Regions from separate parts of the Oceanispirochaeta sp. M1 genome, predicted to be linked through region 1. Evidence: riboswitches for the same ligand, from Rfam matches in the RefSeq annotation. Region 1 holds a riboswitch; each other region holds the start of a gene.
The links. Region 1 has a riboswitch for cobalamin ahead of DV872_RS11995 (hypothetical protein). Riboswitches for the same ligand answer to the same signal wherever they lie in the genome.
Positions count from the first base shown of each region.

Region 2: another riboswitch for cobalamin. It lies ahead of DV872_RS03015 (sirohydrochlorin cobaltochelatase); the one in region 1 lies ahead of DV872_RS11995 (hypothetical protein).
Region 3: another riboswitch for cobalamin. It lies ahead of DV872_RS09785 (ABC transporter substrate-binding protein); the one in region 1 lies ahead of DV872_RS11995 (hypothetical protein).
Region 4: another riboswitch for cobalamin. It lies ahead of DV872_RS18285 (corrinoid protein); the one in region 1 lies ahead of DV872_RS11995 (hypothetical protein).

Region 1 covers NZ_QQPQ01000014.1:95,501-98,603, reverse strand. The annotation lists gene DV872_RS12005 (DUF1007 family protein) at 1-93, opposite strand, end outside; gene DV872_RS12000 (NUDIX hydrolase) at 161-712, opposite strand; cobalamin riboswitch at 853-1,045, shown strand; gene DV872_RS11995 (hypothetical protein) at 1,159-1,653, shown strand; gene DV872_RS11990 (hypothetical protein) at 1,654-2,595, shown strand; gene DV872_RS11985 (TonB-dependent siderophore receptor) at 2,638-3,103, shown strand, end outside.
Region 2 covers NZ_QQPQ01000003.1:184,301-187,403, forward strand. The annotation lists gene DV872_RS03010 (ABC transporter substrate-binding protein) at 1-650, opposite strand, end outside; gene DV872_RS03015 (sirohydrochlorin cobaltochelatase) at 738-1,616, opposite strand; cobalamin riboswitch at 1,719-1,921, opposite strand; gene DV872_RS03020 (cob(I)yrinic acid a,c-diamide adenosyltransferase) at 2,093-2,626, shown strand; gene DV872_RS03025 (cobyrinate a,c-diamide synthase) at 2,616-3,103, shown strand, end outside.
Region 3 covers NZ_QQPQ01000011.1:102,943-106,045, forward strand. The annotation lists gene DV872_RS09780 (iron ABC transporter permease) at 1-1,000, opposite strand, end outside; gene DV872_RS09785 (ABC transporter substrate-binding protein) at 997-1,923, opposite strand; cobalamin riboswitch at 1,971-2,155, opposite strand; gene DV872_RS09790 (DUF1576 domain-containing protein) at 2,333-3,103, shown strand, end outside.
Region 4 covers NZ_QQPQ01000029.1:5,100-8,202, reverse strand. The annotation lists gene DV872_RS18295 (ASKHA domain-containing protein) at 1-68, shown strand, start outside; gene DV872_RS18290 (PocR ligand-binding domain-containing protein) at 88-1,401, shown strand; cobalamin riboswitch at 1,494-1,676, shown strand; gene DV872_RS18285 (corrinoid protein) at 1,786-2,421, shown strand; gene DV872_RS18280 (aldose epimerase family protein) at 2,560-3,103, shown strand, end outside.

The DNA.
Region 1 (3,103 bases):
GTGAACGATACAGCGGTTTGTAATTGACATATGGGGATGAGCAGTCAGCAGCTGTGCCGCGCAAAAAAAGATGAACAATAGAAGACTTTTCATTTGGTGCATGTTAGATACATACACCAAAGGCTGACTCATAGACAAGGGGTTCCTATTTATATTCGCTTCAAAAAACTTCCGGACATTTTTTTACCATCCTCATAACAGAAGGGCCGTCATTCAAGGTCCTGATATCTTCAATTATCATCCACTTCAGATCTTTGGACTCAGAGCTTATCTGCAGAGCTTCATCAGAATCCGCCTCTATCAGAAAGCGGAGATCAAAATGAAAATGCTCCTCGAGACCCTTACGCTCAGGAATCAGATGTGCATCAATATCATATAAATCAGAAGAAAGAAGTCTGACAGATTTCAGACCCGACTCTTCAGAGGCTTCCCTGATAGCGGCAGTAAAAACAGTCTCACCCTCTTCAATATGACCGCCAAGCTGCAGCCATAGGTCCAACTTGGCATGATGGGTCAGGAGAGCCATATCCCTATTATGATTAATGATCCAGGCGGATGCTGTGAAGTGTCCAATTTCCTGAGCTCTTGTAAGGGAATCACCCTCAGCCAGGAAAGCCCTGAACAAATTTACAGAAGCCAGCTCTTCTGGAAAATCGGCGCTGTATTTATTCAGTAGAGAATCAATGGAGGCATTATTTTGCAGTTCAATCATAATGAGATTTTAATACAAACAGGCTATTTATCAAACTCAAGGCAATAATCAATTGAACCATATGGCGTAAACCTTTATTTGTAATCAGGATTATGCCTTCCAGGGTTGTCTTAAATAAAATTATACAAAAGATTGTCCGATTTTTTATATATGATATTACTGATCAAGTCTTTAATTAAACAAGCAATATTTCAGAGGAAGTAAGGTGAAAAGCCTTCACGGACCCGCCACTGTAAGGGAGCAACGCTGACTGCAAAACCACTGGTTAACACCGGGAAGGGCAGTACAGCAGGCCCCGAGTCAGGAAACTCTGGTACTGCATAATATTTTATTTCAGGCTTCGTGGAATAAGCCGGGATATATGCTCCAGGACAAATTGTTTTAATAATAGAACTTTGATCTTTATGCTATTCCTGTCTTTTTTTCCGGCCGCTAAGGAAGGAAAAATGAAAAAAAATCTTGGTAAACTGGCTCTTCTCTTTATGGTTCTCTTTGTTGTTGCAGGCTTCATGTCTTGTGGTAATGATCTGGTTGATGAACCCCTGGCAATTATCGGTAATTGGGACATAGGTTACGGCAGTACACTAACTGTTACAGCTACAAAGTTCACAAACACAAGTTTCGATGACTCTGTATTTTTCTCTTATGATATTGTTGTTATTGATAACGATGACTGGAATGCATCAGAGAGCGGTGAAGGCAGCTACGGTTTTATTGTAGTTAAGTGTACCACCCCTTCAATTTACACCCCTGAAGCAAAAGATAAATTCATGGTAGTCCGCTGGCAGAATCTTGAAAGCGGAGAGACAAGTACAATGGAATTCGCTGAAGGTTCCGACTACCCGGCAAATACATACTTTGATACTTATAATGAGGCAATGAGCGGTGCCACAGGAGCTGCCGGCTTCTTTGGATATTTCTCAACAGCAACTCAGCTCTAAGTGATAAGATTCTTTTATAGAGCAGTCCTGGCAGCAGGGCTGTTTTTATCCATACTCAGCTGCGGTTCAAATGACGGACCTACCTCACCCTACACTCCGGAAACAAATGACGAAGATTTAAAATCATGGCAGGAAGTCCTGTCTGAAGATCCATCATATCCTGACAATGTTTACCTGACAGCGTTTATTGAATGGTCACCCGGAGTCGTAGGTTCCTCCCGGCAAAACGGAGAATATACTGACAGCGAAGGACGCCCATTAGTACAATTCACACAGGATGCCCTTGGTCCTCCTGAAGGATCAGGTTCAAACACCAGCGGAGATGGAAGCAGCTGTCCCCTGGGAATAAACGGATGGGGGATATGGCAATTCGATCCCGGCTATGTCATCAAAGATGGCTCGGGTGATGATTTTATAACCTTTACCAAAACATTTGCCTGGGGCAGTACAGCCGATGGTCTCTGCTGCGAGCTTGCCTTTGTGGAAGTTTCAGAAGATGGAACAACCTGGTATAAACCGGCTTTTGAAACTTATGATATAAATCCTCACCCGGACACAAGTAATGAGAACTATGTTTACAGAAATGTATCAGGACTCCATGGCAATGAACCTTCCTGGGCCAATTTTAGAAAAGACATTCAGGCAGAAGAATTGACTATGGTGGATGGAGTTGAGAAGTGGGTAGAGATTAACGGCAAAAAAATCAGCAGATATTTCTCATCAGATGATGAAAATTTGGGCGGTGTCCGTTTTGATCTCTCAGACTTTGTACTCACAACAGATTCCACTGTCTCATGGCCTTCTGAGGGAGAGATGAGATATCTCAAAATCATAGATGATGAGAACATCCTCGATGGCCAGGACTATGCCAAGGACTGGAGCCTGGGAGCTAATTTAATGGCAGCCATGGGAATCAACACAGCCCCTGCCGGAGGTAGCTGACAGGTGATACTCAATGGCAGATTAAAAAATATATTTATTATATTGATCCTCATACATACTCATACTACTGCGCTCTTCTCCGAAGACATAATCGTAATAGAAGAAGAGAAAACAGAAACCGATAATGAAGCCGGGCAGAAAACAAGTATTGAAAGAGAATTATGGGAACGCCGTGGTGCCAGAACTGTAGCTGAGGCCATAAATCTTTCTCCCGGAGTCACCATAACCCGATCCGGTACGACACTTGAACCTGCGGCTGTAAGTATCAGAGGTTCAAATGGGAAACAGGTTCTGATTCTTGTTAACGGGATTCCCCAGAACAACGGAAAGGGAGATCCCGTAAACCTCAATTCTTATTCTCTGACCAATATTGAAAAAATAGAAGTTATCAGAGGTGGTAACTCTGCGGTCTATGGCGAGGGGGCCATGGCTGGTGTAATCAACATTGTGACGAAAGACGAACCGGCCTATGTCCCGGAAGCTGAGCTGTTCCTCTCTGCAGGAGCCT
Region 2 (3,103 bases), on a different contig from region 1:
CCACTCCTGGCAGAGACCGATGAGTAAGGTTTTCTATTCTCATAAAAGACCCTTACTCCGCTGTTTTGAGCTGCCTGTGCCCGGGCTACAATATCTGTTATTTTCTTTTCTCTTGTTATCATGTCATCAACCATGCGCTTTGCCTGTACAGAACTTCCTGTCAGCGCTCCTACATTCAGAATCGTATGTTCAAATGCCCTGGGGTCACTTGTTTTAAAGATTGCAACAGGAATACCCAGAGAACGGAATTTATTAAAAGCGGTTTCAGGCATCATGTTATCTGCCAGAATCAGATCCGGATGTTTTTCAAGAATCAATTCAATATTAGGACGAGAAGAATTTTCAGCAACAACATAGATATCTTTCAGATAAGAGGGAAATGTTGAGTTACTGTCTCTTCCAACAATTGAATCTCCCTTGCCCAGGGCGGCAAGAAGTACAGAAAGACCCGAATTGGTACAGATGATCCTGTCTGTACCGGCGGGTAGGGGAACCTGATTACCCATGGAGTCTTCGATATATACAGTCTCAGGAATCTCTTTCTCTACTTCTATATCATTTACAGTATCTTTTACTCCCATTGCAGCCGCAGGAAAAATTATGATCATGCTGAGGCATATTAGAATCAATTGTTTTAGTACTTTGGTCATTTTCTTTCCTCCGGATCAGCAATAAAGCTGATTAAGCATCCACCGATTTATCGGGAGATGCTGCACTTCTCTAGGGTATAAAAGAAATCAGAACTGGCTGAGTATTCTTTTGGTGTTACCAATATAGATTTCCTGAATTGCAGGATTACTGGCCATACCGTCTGCGGCACTGGCTTCCATTCCGAGTATGGTTTTCCATGAATCTTCTTCATCACCCATAACATCATTGGTAATATGGTCCCCGTAGGTCAGCATCAAAGGTATGAATTTCACTTTCTTTGCTCCGCTGGCTTCAACCTGCAGAATAAGTTCATCACCGAAAAGGGGAGATCCTTCAACTGTTGCCACGCGTACATGATCATAGTTCTGAGACAGGTAATCATCCATCTGAATCAGCTCGGAATTGAACTCGGGATGATGATCATTTCCATGTGCAGAAAGGATGGTGAACGTATCGGAATCTCCGAATTCACCGGAAAGAGCGCTTGCGGTGTTCTGTATGTCTTCGGGATTGAAGAACAGTGAGTGTCCGTATTTCACATTCAGACCTTCAGTTCTTGTGTTAATAACTTCTCTATATTCAGCTCCTACCATAACCATAACGGTCTGAACTGCCACATCCCTGATATTGTTCTCTCTGAACATATCCATGGCTTCATCCATGGTGTAAAAACTTGCTTCCCGTGCAAAAATAGTGGTTTGACCGGCTTTTCTAAGTTTTTTGACAATAAATGAGGCGGTAAAGGCCCAGTAGATGTCATTGTCAGGGAACGCTTGTCTGTAAGCTGTATCCAGATCTTCAAGGTTGTTCTGCCCGGATTCATAGCTGCTGCCGAAGGCGGCAAGAAGAATCGCAGGCTTGTCCTGAGACTTTGCTGAATCTGATTTGACTCCGGCGGTGCCGGCACAGGAAACAATTGACAACAAAACTGCTGCCGCCAAAAGTGTGTTAAGTGATTTTTTCATTCTAAGCTCCTGAAAATTAAATTAGGAACTTCGAAGTCGGGGGTAGGGGAATGGATCAGATTCCGTACTACTCTTTCCTCGAAGAGCCGATACGACGAAACTAATTGTTTCATCCTCCAATGCAGGTCTCCTGACTTACAGGTCAATGTTTTTTGCCTTCCCGGATAAATATTTCTTTACCCAGTGACTTTCAAATAAAAACACACCCCTGATTACAGTGACGGGATCGCTCCGGATTCTAACCGGATTCCCATTTAAGCCAAGTTCCTTGCGGAACATACAGCACATCAGATTTGAACCAATCTTACAGCAGCTGCTGATAAACGATCAATAGATAATTTTTCACAATTTTTGTAATTTCTAATGATTATTTGATTTATTATTGACAATTTCGGACGCAAGTCTTCAGTATAGAGCCCTGATAACAAAGAAATTTTATCTACTGAACACATCAGGATTTTATAGGAGAGCGGGGAATGGAAGCTTATGTACAGGTCTATACGGGAGACGGTAAGGGTAAGACTACCGCATCTCTCGGCCTCACTCTCAGGGCACTGGGTGCGGGATATTCAGTGTTTTTCGGCCAATTCCTCAAAAACGGTGATTACAGTGAAATAAAAATGCTCAGGAAGATGAAGACTGTTCTGGAAGAGGGACAGATTCTTGAACTTGAACAGTATGGAGAACCCCGCTTTATCAAGCAGAAGCCGAGACAGGAAGATATTGAATCTGCTTTGAAGGGCTGGGAATCTATAAAAAAAGCACTTCATTCAGGCATATATGATCTTGTCATTGCAGAAGAGATAAATGTTGCACTCCATCTTGGAATGATCCCTCTCGAAGAAGTCCTTGAAGAGATAAAAAATAAAGAGTGTTCTGTCGAGTTTGTTCTCACAGGACGCTATGCTCATGATGATATCTGTGAAGCCGCAGATCTGGTAAGTGAGATACAGGAAGTCAAACATTATTATCAGGCCGGTGTGACCGCAAGAGTCGGAATTGAAAAATAAAACTGACTCTCCCCCGGCTACGATGAAGGGATTCATGGTCGCCGGCACTCACAGCGGCTGCGGTAAAAGTACTGTTGCCATGGGGCTGAACCGTCTGCTCAGCAGGCAGGGTTACAGGCTTCAGCCATGGAAGTGCGGACCAGATTATATCGACCCCGGATTTCACAGTATTGCAGCCGGACGAAATTGTCGAAACCTTGATACCAGGTTAATGAATATCAATGTGATTAAAGAGCTTTTTTCATATCATGGAGGATCTTCAGATTTCTCTTTGGTGGAAGGAGTTATGGGGTATTATGATGGTGACTCCGGACGCTTTATTGAAGGCAGCTCCTACCATCTTTCCAAGGTCCTTGGACTGCCTGTTTTTCTGGTTCTGGATGTACGTGCCATGGCACAGAGCGCAGGGGCTCTGGCAGCAGGTTTCAGCACATATAGGGATGATGCTCCCATCGCCGGATTTATACTTAACAGAAC
Region 3 (3,103 bases), on a different contig from region 1:
GGCGTAGAAGATAGAGGAAAAAAGGGCCCCCTGTCAGAGCCGTAACTACACCTACAGGAATTTCTGCGGGCGCTATGATTGTTCTTGCCAGAAGGTCGGAAAGGATCATCAGAATGGCCCCTCCCATTATGGAAAGAAATGTGAGATTCCTGTGTCCGGGACCGGAGATCAGCCTCATAAAATGAGGGACAAGAAGTCCTGCAAAACCGATAATTCCACAATTGGAGACTATTACTGCTGTTATCAGGCAGCTTACAAGCAGAAGCTGCAGTGACACCCGTTCAGGATTGATCCCCAGAGAGTGGGCTTCCTCATGACCAAGACTCAAAAGATCCAGTTCTCCGTGTCTGAAGATAATAAACAGGGATGATGGAATCAGGACTATCAGCAGGAGTATCACCTTTGTCATATGTGCAGATGAAAAACTTCCCAGGGTCCAGAAAACAATACGTTCAACTTTTTCCCTGTTCAGCATCATCATAATTGAGACTCCCGCCTGGGCTATGGAACTGAAGGCCACACCTGCCAGCAGGAGGGAGCTGATATTGTTCCCGTTCCGTGAGGCCAGGGAAAGGATAAGAAATACGGATAAAAGACTGCCCAGAAAGGCCGCAGCCGTAAGTCCCAGGGATGATATGAAAAATGCTGGAAGACCTATCATCATATAAAGAGACGCACCCAGTGAGGCTCCCGATGCTACACCCAGCAGATAGGGTTCTGCCATGGGATTTCTGAAGATTGCCTGAAAGACAAGTCCCGAGAGGGATAGTCCCGCCCCTGCAAGGGCTGCCATTAAGACACGGGGAACCCGAATTTGCATCAGGATTATCTCCTGCCCCTCATTCAGTCCACTTTTTCCGCCGCTGAACAGATATCTGATCAGACCGGAAAAGGGGAGGGATACGGCACCGATGGATGACGCAAGTATAAGAAGAGTGATAAGCAGAAAAAATAATGTTATCCCGGGAATCCGGGACGCACTTTTCTCAGGATTGATCAAGGGATGAGATCCATGATTCTATGGATCTGTTCAAGAGCATCTATCTGTCTCGGTCCCTGTCGTACCAGAATATTTTCATCAATTTCAAAAACACGGCCGTTTTGAGCCGCTGCAAGATCTTTATAGACGGGAAGGGTGAGAAATTCATCTTTCATTCCCCTGTTTACAAGAATAAGCTGCGGTTGTTTGGCAACAAGGAGTTCCTTGGAATAAGACCAACCCTCCTGATCCTCCGCAATATTGGAGCCGCCGGACATACTCAAAAGTTCGCTGATAAAGGTATTCCCACCGGAAGTCCAGTCTCCACCGTCTCCGAAGCCCAGGGCATAATAACAGCTGGGGTTTTTATCCATTGCGGCGACTGAAGCTTCCAGTGCGGCTCTTCTGTTATGGATATCATCCAAGAGTGCTTTACCTTCAGTTTCTGCATCCAGGAGCTGTGCGCAGCCGCTGATGACCTCTTCCATCCCCTCAAAACTCTCTTCTCCATAAATCAAGGCACTGGGAATTGAGTAGGATTCAAGTTTTTTAAGAACTTCAGGGTCAACATGGGTGGAACCGATAACAAGATCGGGATTAAGGGACACTATTGTCTCGAGACTGGGGTCCTGAAGACCGCCTACTGAGCTGATCATAGATACTTCAGCCGGGTAGTCACAGAAATCAGTACGTCCCACAAGGAGCTGCTCTCTGCCGAGGGCATAGATTGTTTCTGTGATATTAGGACCTAGAGAAATTATACGCAGAGGCCTTGATTCAAGCTCAATGGTAATTCCTCTGGAATCTGTAAAACTGAATGTCCGGGCAGACTCATCGGCGGGAGCCCCTTGTTCCTGACTGCCTGAGGCAAACAGGGGTACTGTGAATAGGGACAATAGGAAAATAAAAAGAATAGAAACTATGGAATTGATTTTTCGACCCATATGTAATCTCCTCGTTACATCATCAGGCCTGCGACAGCCCGATGCATTGGATTTATTCATTCCTTTTCAGGTTTTCTGACTCACAAATCATCAAAATCGGCCGGCCTTCCCGGTTTCCCAGTGACCTTTATCTGGCAGATTTCTCCCTGTTTACAGCGGCGGGACCGTGGAGGATTCTCACCTCTCTTCCCTTGAGTCCGGAATGTTGGGTGAAATTATACTATTTAACCATCCATTTTACTATGGGGAAATCAGTGGATTTTTGTGACTTTTTTACTGATGATCAGGAGTCGAAAAGCATTGACAGCAGAGAGGAAGCTAATAGAATATAAAATGAGTCTGCATTTAAAAGGAGAACACCCTCTTGGGATTCAGTAAAACTAATATAATATCGAATTTTCTGATAATTATGATTCTGCTGTTTATAATCACGGCCTTCGCCGTAGACGGCAGCGGAGCAATCAAAGGGTTCTGGACAATTCAGCTCCACCCCGGGCGGCTGATAAATGATTTCTTTGCGGTTGTCGGGATAGGGGGGACTCTCCTCAATTCTGCTGCCGTCGGCCTGGTGGCCATGATTCTCATCTACATAACGGGAGTCAGTTTTTCAGGCCCCACATTTGCAGCGGTATTCACCATCATGGGTTTCGGACTCTTTGGTAAGACACCCCTGAATATTCTCCCCATCATACTGGGAGTCTATCTCTCCGCCCGTCTTGTGGGAAAAGGACTGCGGGATTACTTGATCATCGCCCTTTTCGGGACGGCCCTGGGTCCACTGGTTTCTGTTGTGTTTCTGGAAACCGGGCTGCCTCTCTGGCAGGGGCTTATTCTGGGAGTACTCAGTGGAACAGCCGCTGGATTTATTCTTCCCGCACTGGCTGTGGCCATGCTGCATATGCATCAGGGATACAGTCTTTACAATATGGGGCTGACCTGTGGATTCCTCGCACTCTTTGCAGCATCTTTCTTAAAGGCTGCAGGACTTCCCTTCGAAAAGGCCCTTGCCTGGCACAGTGAAAATATCCTGCTTCTGCAGCTGATAATACCGATCCTCTCTCTTATGCTCATAGGATCAGGTATTTTCTTCTCCGGGAAAAAAGCCTTCAAGAGCTTTGTCCTAATTCAGAAACTGTCCGGTAGACTTCCTTCTGACTTTGTGGATATGGAAGGAACCGGG
Region 4 (3,103 bases), on a different contig from region 1:
AATTATCGTCCAATCAGGGATTTCAGGAAGAATATATGATGAGCATGTATTTTCCCGAATTTGATTAATGGTCTATACTATTCTGATATGAACGGCAAAGCTATAAATTATATATCTCCATTCTATGAAAAAGCTCTGGCAATTGCCGATGTCTATAAAAAGGCAACAGGCATTGAGTGTTTTGTAATAAACAGCAAAGGCTACCGTATGAGTATGGAGGGCGCCAAAGAAGCAATATGCCCCTTCTGCAACTCTCTCAATGAGATCTGCAATAATAAAGCGGACTGCCGTCAGGCCCATCTTTACGGCGGCTATCAGGCGGAACGTTTCGGCGGCAGTTATATCTATTTCTGCCCTATCAATATGCTTCACTGGGCCTCTCCCCTTATGGAAGAGGGAATAATGACCGGTGCTCTAATCGCAGGCCCTGCTCTTATTATTGATTCAGAGGAACTTATAGAAGAACTGAACCAGAAGTTTGATCCAGAGTCTGTCCGCAAGGCAAATCTTAAAGAGAAAGTCCGTGAAATACCCAAACTGAGCACAGAGCAGGCAAAGGCCCTGTCAGAAATGCTCCTTATTACTGCTTCTCATCTTATTGAAGGAGACCATTCTCAGCTCACTTCCAAGAAAGAGAATATGGATCAGCAGGCCCAGATCTCTGAGTACATTCAGTACATTAAGGAGATGGAGACCAAGGATACCGAATTCGCACAATACCCCATTGAGAAGGAACGGGAGCTTCTGCATCTGATTCAGACAGGAGACTCCAAAGAAGCCAGATCAGTTCTTAACGAAATACTCGGTGCCGTTTTCTTCTCCTCAGGTGGAAAATTCGATGTAGTGAAAGCCAGGGTTCTTGAACTTCTGGTACTCCTGTCCAGAGCCGCTGTGGAAGGCGGTGCGGATGCAGAACAGATATTCGGTATGAACTACCAGTACCTGAGTGAAATAAATAATTACAACTCTGTAGAAGGCCTTGCCGGCTGGCTGGCCCGTGTTATTGTCCGCTTCTCCGACCTGGTCTTCGACCTGCGGGATGTTAAACATGCGGATGCCATCTATCAGACTATTCAGTACATTAATAAAAATTATGCCGAAAAGGTGACTCTGGATGAAGTTGCATCCGCTGTCTACCTGAGCCCAGCCTACTTCAGTAAAATCTTCAAAGAAGAGATGAAGTGCAACTTCAATAACTATCTGAATCAGGTTCGTATCAACAAGAGCAAAAATCTCCTAATGAACAGTAAATTTTCTCTTGTAGAAATCGCCGGTATGGTGGGTTATGAAGATCAGAGCTATTTTACAAAGGTATTTAAGAAGATGGCCGGACTCTCTCCGGGTAAATACCGTGAAAAGCGCGGAAAGATTGATCTTGAGACCCAGGAAATCCACAGCTGACAAACAATTACTAGTATTTTTATATGGATTATTTTTTATCTATTATTCCTATTTTTTACCAAAAATAGCTAATTTTCTCCAATACGGCTGGCTCAGGTCATAGCATACTGAAGCTCGTTCAGAGGGAAGGAAGTGAGGTGAAAATCCTCCACGATCCCGTCACTGTGAGCAGGGACAAACCTGAATCATGCCACTGGCAGCAGATTGCTGACCGGGAAGGCTCAGGGGAGATTGAACTGCAAGTCAGGATACTTCTTATGAACCGGTCTACAGGGCGTCACCGCTCAGCCGTATGCCGCATTTCGCACTTCGTGGATTAAGTCGAATGTCTCAAACAATTTACTTAATATAGAGTCTGAAACAGGGCTCTACCAAGGAGAAACAATGGTTAATCTAGAACAGATTTCTGATTTGATGCAGAAAGGTAAGGCAAAAGAAGTAGCGGAACTTTGTAAGGAAGCACTGGAAGCAGGAATTGCTGCACAGACAGTCCTCGATGACGCCCTTCTGTCTGCCATGAATATCGTAGGTGTTAAATTCAAAAACAATCAGGTTTTCGTACCTGAAGTACTTATTGCAGCAAGAGCAATGAATGCAGGACTGGTAATTCTCAAGCCCGAACTGGAAGCCGGTGGATCAAAAGCTGCTGGAAAAGCCGTTCTGGGAACCGTTAAGGGAGACCTTCACGACATCGGTAAAAATCTTGTTAAAATAATGCTCGAAGGAAAGGGTCTGGAAGTAATTGACCTGGGAACAGATGTATCCCCCGAAAAGTATGTTGAAACAGCAAAGGCAGAAGGAGCAAATATCATTGCCCTTTCCGCTCTTCTGACAACAACTATGACTCAGATGGAAAATGTTGTTAAGGCTGCTGTAGATGCAGGTATCAGAGATGATATCACTATCATGATCGGTGGTGCACCTGTAACACAGTCTTTCTGTGATTCAATCGGTGCCGATATCTATACACCTGATGCGGCAACTGCTGCTGAAAAAGCCTTTGAGATCTGTACACAATAATCTGTTGGCTTAAAGATATATTTTGATTACAATAAAACTCCGGAATCATCCGGAGTTTTTTTTATTATAAGGCCCTTAGGTCTCAGAGAATTAAACATCAGGACGCTAATAGAGTTCTGATAGTGTAAGGAGAACCATATGAAAGTCACTAAAGAAGTATTCGGAACACTACCTGACGGCAGCACAGCCGATATATATACACTGACAGGTGAAAACGACCTCACAGTAAGGGTCACAAGCTTCGGTGGAATCATCACTTCAATCCGCTGCCCCGACAGGAACGGAAAAGTTGAAGAAATCAACCTGGGATTCGAGACTCTGGACGAATATGTAAACACCCGCAATTACTTCGGTGCCGCCATCGGCCGCGTTGGTAACAGAATTGCCAATGGAAAGTTTTCTCTAGATGGTTCTGAATACACACTAAAACAAAATAATGGAACCAACTGCCTTCACGGTGGTATGACAGATACATTCGATAGGAAGAACTGGAATGTAACCCCCTTTGAAAGAAAAGGGGCCATAGGACTGATCCTGAACTCCTTCAGCCCCGATGGGGAAGAGGGATTCCCTGGAAACCTGAGTACCACCATGACCTATACCCTGAGCTCAATGGGTGAGCTTATTTTCGACTATAAGGCTGTCACAGACAAGGCGACCCCTGTTAACCTTACAAACCACA